One region of the Thermobifida alba genome, then DNA from elsewhere that is predicted to be linked to it. Evidence: riboswitches for the same ligand, from Rfam matches in the RefSeq annotation. Region 1 holds a riboswitch; the other holds the start of a gene.
What was found. A riboswitch is a leader RNA that binds a small molecule or an ion and turns the genes downstream of it on or off. The one in region 1 is predicted to bind cobalamin.
Positions count from the first base shown of each region.

Region 2: linked by a shared signal. The riboswitch ahead of FOF52_RS00120 (ABC transporter substrate-binding protein) and the one ahead of FOF52_RS19370 (VWA domain-containing protein) in region 1 are both predicted to bind cobalamin.

Region 1 is NZ_CP051627.1:4,332,598-4,335,588, reverse strand. It holds gene cbiE (precorrin-6y C5,15-methyltransferase (decarboxylating) subunit CbiE) at 1-963, opposite strand, end outside; cobalamin riboswitch at 1,037-1,231, shown strand; gene FOF52_RS19370 (VWA domain-containing protein) at 1,313-2,991, shown strand, end outside.
Region 2 is NZ_CP051627.1:29,113-32,103, forward strand. It holds gene FOF52_RS00105 (MFS transporter) at 1-721, opposite strand, end outside; gene FOF52_RS00110 (MarR family winged helix-turn-helix transcriptional regulator) at 798-1,286, opposite strand; gene FOF52_RS00115 (hypothetical protein) at 1,423-1,626, shown strand; cobalamin riboswitch at 1,897-2,074, shown strand; gene FOF52_RS00120 (ABC transporter substrate-binding protein) at 2,143-2,991, shown strand, end outside.

The DNA of each region.
Region 1 (2,991 bases):
GACGAACACCGCGTCCGGCGACTCCAGGCCGGCCAGTGCCTCGGGGGCGGCGCCGTGGACCACGCGCAGGGACGGCACACCCAACCGGGCGGCGTTGCGGGCGATGCGGCGCACCCGTTCGGGGTGCCGCTCGACCGCGACGGCCCGGCACCGGGGGTCGGCGCGCAGCCACTCCACGGCCACCGACCCCGCTCCGGCCCCGACGTCCCACAGCAGCGCCCCGGGACGCGGGCCGAGCGCGCACACCGCGGCGATCCGCAGCTCCCGCTTGGTGAGCTGGCCGTCGTGGTCGAAGACCTCGTCGGGCAGTCCGGGCGTGACGGGATGCCCGCCGTCCGTCGCGACCTCCACGCACACCACGTTCAGCGCGGGCGCGGCCCGCCCGCCCCACTCCGCCGCGGTGGCGTCCCGCCGTGTCTCGTGCTCGGCGCCGAGGTCGGCCAGGACGGTCATCCGGCTGCCGCCCAGACCGTCCTCCACCAGCCGCGCGGCCACCCGGGCGGGGGTGGTGCCGTCGGAGGAGAGCACGACCAGCCGCCGTCCGGGGGTGAAGTAGCGGCGCACCGCGTCGACGTCGCGTCCCACGAGCGTCACCACGTCCACGGACTCCGCGCTCCACCGCATCCGGGCCCGCGCCAGGGCGACGGAACTCACGGCGGGCAGGATGCGCACCCGGTCCGCGCCGAGCAGGCGCACCAGGGTGGTACCCACCCCGGACAGCAGGGGGTCGCCGGAGGCGAGGACCGCCACCCTGCGGCCGCGGTACCGATCCAGCATCGCCGGAAGGCCGCTGAGCAGCGGAGAGGGCCAGGGTTCGCGTACCGCCCCGGTGTCGGGGACCAGGGCCAGGTGCCGGGCGCCGCCGATGACCACCTCGGCGTCGCGGATCGCCACGCGGGAGGCGGGCGGCAGCCCCTCCCAGCCGTCGGCGCCCACGCCGACCACGGTGACCGGTGTTTCCATGGCGGGCAACCCTAACCGACCGGGGAAGTGACCCCGCCCTCCGGGCACCCGCACCGCCACCGGCTAGACTCGGCCGCGGCAGAACCACCGAGGTGCCCCGGCCACGGGGATAATCGGGAAGCCGGTGCGAATCCGGCACAGGCCCGCTGCGGTGACCTGGGAACCGCCGATCATGCGCGTGAGCGCAGCCACTGGACGAGGGTCCGGGAAGGCGATCGGACGGTGCTGATCAGGAAGTCCGAAGACCGGCCTCGGCACGGCTGCCGCTTTTGCCCACCCCCAGCGGGAGCCTGTGGAGGAACGCGTGCACGTGTACCCGTTCAGCGCCGTCGTCGGTTCCGACGACCTGATGCTGGCCCTGATCCTGACCGGTGTTAGCCCCGAGATCGGGGGTGTGCTCGTCCGGGGTGAGAAGGGCACCGCGAAGTCGACGGCGGTGCGCGCGCAGGCCGCCCTGCTCCCCCCGGTCACCGTGGTCGCCGACTGCCGGTTCTCCTGTGATCCCGCCGCCCCCGACCCCGCCTGCCCGGACGGGCCGCATCCCCCGTCGGCCGCCTCTGTCAGCCGCCCGGTGCGTCTGGTGGAGCTGCCGGTGGGTGCGGGCGAGGACCGGGTGGTGGGCTCCCTGCACCTGGAGAAGGCCCTGTCGGGCGGCGGCGTCGAGTACGAGCCGGGGCTGCTGGCCCGCGCCCACCGCGGCATCCTCTACGTCGACGAGGTCAACCTGCTCCACGACCACCTGGTGGACCTGCTGCTCGACGCGGCGGCCATGGGCCGCGCCACCGTGGAGCGCGACGGGGTGTCGCTCACCCACGCCGCGCGGTTCAGCCTGGTGGGGACGATGAACCCGGAGGAGGGCGAGCTGCGTCCGCAGCTGCTGGACCGGTTCGGCCTGTCGGTGGAGGTCGCCGCGCCCCGCGATCCGGCGCTGCGGGTGGAGATCGTGCGGCGGCGGCTCGCGTTCGACGCCGACCCGGAGGGCTTCACCGCCGCCTACGCCGCGGCGGAGCGGGAGCTGTCCGAGCGCGTGGCGGCGGCGCGCGCCCGCCTGCCGGAGGTGGTGCTCGGCGAGGACGCGCTGCTCGCCGTCGCCGAAGTGTGCGCCGCGTTCGACGTGGACGGCATGCGCGCCGACCTGGTGTGCGCCCGCGCGGCCGTGGCCCACGCCGCCTGGTGCGGCCGCACCGAGGTCACCCGGGCCGATGTGCGCGCCGCCGCCCGCCTCGCCCTGCCGCACCGGCGTCGGCGCAACCCGTTCGACAGTCCCGGCATGGACGAGGACCTGCTCGACGAGGTGCTCGGCGACGACCCGGATCCGGGTCCGGACGATCCGGGCGGGGGAGGCGGCCCCGCCCCGGAGGACGGACCGGACTCCCCCGTCCCGTCCGACGCGGGCTCCGCTTCCTCCGCGCCCGCGGACCCCTCCGGTGCTTCCGCCCCGCCCGACGCCGAGCCCCGGCCCGACGTTCCGGCGCCGGTGTCCGTCACCGCCCCGGAGGAGGCGTACCGTGCCCGGCTGTTCACGGTCGCCGGAACCGGCAACGGCACGCTGGGCCGCCGTTCGCGGGCGGTCACCACGGCGGGCCGCACCGTCGGCGACGTTCCGGCGGACCGGGGGACGGGACCGATCCACCTGGCCGCCACGGTCCGTGCCGCCGCGCTGCGCTCCGCCGCGTCCCGACCCGCCCGGCTGTCCCTCGTCCCCGCCGACCTGCGGCGGGCCGTGCTCGAGGGCCGGGAGTCCAACCTGGTGCTGCTGTGCGTGGACGCCTCCGGCTCCATGGCTGCCCGGCGGCGCATGGCCCAGGTCAAGACGGCTGTCCTCGCCTTGCTGCTGGACGCCTACCGCAGACGCGACCGGGTGGGGCTGGTGACCTTCCGGGACCGGGACGCCACCCTGGTGCTGCCGCCCACCGGGTCGGTGGACGTGGCGGCGGCCCGCCTGCGGGAGCTGCCCGCCGGGGGCCGCACCCCGCTAGCCGAGGGCCTGCTGGAGGCGGCGGAGACGCTGCGGCGGGAGCGGCTGCG
Region 2 (2,991 bases), 600 kb from region 1:
CCGCGAGGACGCCGCCGCCGACCGTGCGCGCCGAGGCCCAGCCGTGCTGGTCGGTGGCGACGATCGTGGCGACGCCGAGCATCAGGCCGGCGGTGGCCAGGACCGCGCCGAGCGCGTCGGCTCCCGTCCGCAGGCCCGGCCCGCGGTCGTCGGCGAGCACCCGCACGGCCGCGAACGCGGCCGCCAGGCCGAACGGCAGGTTGACGAGGAAGATCCAGGGCCAGCCGAACGCGTCGGTGAGGACACCGCCGAGGACCTGGCCGAGGGAGGCTCCGGCGGCTCCGACGAAACTGAAGACGCCGAGCGCCTTCGCGCGCTCACCCGGTTCGGGGAAGAGCGTGGCGATCATGCCCAGACTCACCGCCGAGACCGCGGCGCCGCCGACACCCTGCAGGAAGCGCGCGGCGATCAGCATCTCCTGGCCGGTGGCGAGGCCGCACAGCAGCGACGCGGCGGTGAACACCAGCAGGCCCGCCACGAGCACGCGTCTGCGGCCGAGCAGGTCGCCGAGGCGTCCGGCGAGCAGCAGCAGGCCGCCGAACGCGATCAGGTAGGCGTTGACGGTCCAGGTGAGGTCGGCGGGGGAGAAGCCCAGGCCGTGCTGGATCTGCGGCAGCGCCACGGTGACGATGCTGCCGTCGAGGATGATCATCAGCGTTCCCGCGCACAGTACGGCCAGTGCCAGCCGGCGGGAACGGGGCGGGGAGGAGGGGTGGGACATGGCGGTCTCTCTCTGTCGGTGGACGACAGAGAGAGGCCATAGCAGATTGTTTTTTTGTAGACGATATGCTTTGGATCTAAGTTCGGCGCTGGCGGCTCCGCCGTACCGGTTTCGGTGACTCCACCGGCGTGGCCAGGTGCCCCTCGGCCAGACCGGTGAGCGCGGCCAGGAACACACCCCGCTGCTCCTCGGGCAGCGCGTCGAGGACCTCGCGGTGCACCCGGTCGGCGATCTCGGTGCCCAGGGCGGCCAACCGCTCCCCCTCGGGAGTGACGTGGATGATCCGCGCCCGCCGGTCCCGGCTCGACGGGCGGCGCTCGGCGAGCCCCGCCTTCTCCAGTTCGTCGACGGTGACCACCATCGTGGTCTTGTCCAGATCGGAGATCTCGGCCAGTTCGATCTGGGTGCGCTCGGCCTCCATGGCGTGGAACAGCACGCAGTAGGCGCGCGGCGTGATCCCGATCTCGGCGAAGGCCGCCGCCATCCGGGTCGCCAGCACGCGACCGGTGTGGGAGAGCAGGTAGGACAGGTCCGCGACGGTCCGGGTGGGCACGCTCATGGTCATACGACGAGCCTAGCAACCAGGTCTTTTCCGGATTGTCCGGTGAACGGACCATCCTCTTCCGCCCCTTCCGCGGATGCTCCCGTGTCCCCCGGGTAGTGGCGCGTCCACCACAACCGTCGACCCCCCAGGAGGAACAGTGCGCGGTCTGGCAACACTCATCGTCCTCGTGTGGCTGGCCATCGGAGCCCTGGCGGCCTGGCAGCGCGGCTACTTCAGCACCTCCGAGCAGAACTGCGCGTCGATCGGCACCACCTTCGTCACCGTCGTCGCGGGCCCGCTCAACTACATGGGGGCCAACCCCCAGGTCGACTGCGGAGACCTGCCCGAACCGTCGGAGTGAGCGGCCGCGGTGCGGCGGGAGACCGCTCCGGGCGGACCCGCCCCTGACCCGTCGCCCCGCGACCACACTGCCGGGAGTGGTCCGGAGACGGTGCCGATCGCGGGGAAGCAGGCGCCCGGTGGGGGAGGGAGGCCCGGGGCCGCGAGCACGGTGGACAGGACAGGGGCAACCGCGGACCGGCCGCGAGGGGCCTGCCCGAGCCGCCGGGGGGCCGCTCGGCCCCGACGGGATGGGCAAGGGGAAGGCCCCGGCGGAGCCGGACGGCCCCCGTGATAGCTTGCCACTGCCAGTCAACCCACGGTTGGGCCAGGGAATCCGGTGCGAATCCGGAGCTGACGCGCAGCGGTGTGGGGGACGGGCGGGACATCGGCCACTGGAGCGGTCTCTGGGAAGGCGTCCCGCTCGGATGAACCCGAGCCCGAAGACCTGCTGGCACCCTCCGGCCGCCCGCGCGGCGGACGGAGACCGAACAGCCGCCAGGCTCCGCGCACGAGCCTCACGCACAGAGGAACAGCCATGCCCTCACCGCGACGTGTCCTGTCCGCGCTCGCCCTGCCTCCCCTGCTCCTGCTCGCCGCGTGCGGCACGGAAGCGACCGAAGCCCCCGCCGGCACCGCCGAGGGCTACCCCAGGACCATCGAGAACTGCGGTCGGGAAGTCACCGTCGAAGCCCCGCCCGAGCGGGCGGTCTCCCTCAACCAGGGCTCCACCGAGATCCTGCTCTCCCTCGGCCTGGCCGACCGCATGGTGGGGACCGCGACCTGGACCGACCCGGTCGCCGAGGGACTGGAGGAGGCCAACACCACCGTCCCCCGACTGGCGGACAACGCGCCGTCGTTCGAGCGGGTCCTGGCGGAGGAGCCCGACTTCGTCTCCGCGTCGTTCGTCTCCACCCTCAGCGAGGGCGGGGTCGCCACGCGCGAGGACTTCGAGAACCTCGGGGTGCCCACCTACCTGTCCCCGGCCGACTGCGTCAAGTCCAACGAGGGCGCCGGTGACGGCGTCCGCGAGGAACCGCTGGCGCTGGACACCGTCTACGGGGAGGTGCGCGACCTCGCGACGGTCTTCGGGGTCGAGGAACGCGGGGAGGAACTCGTCGCCGAACTCCAAGAACGCGTCGACACCGCCACCTCCGGCATCGACGCCTCCGGGGTCACCGTCCTCTACTGGTTCGCCAACTCCGAATCCCCCTACATGGCGGGCTGCTGCGGCGCCCCCGGCATCATCACCGAGGCGGTCGGCGCCGAGAACGTCTTCGACGACACCCACGCCGAGTGGCCCCAGATCAACTGGGAGACCGTCGCCGACCGCAACCCGGACGTCCTCGTCATCGGCGACCTCACCCGCGAGAGCCAGACCGCAGAG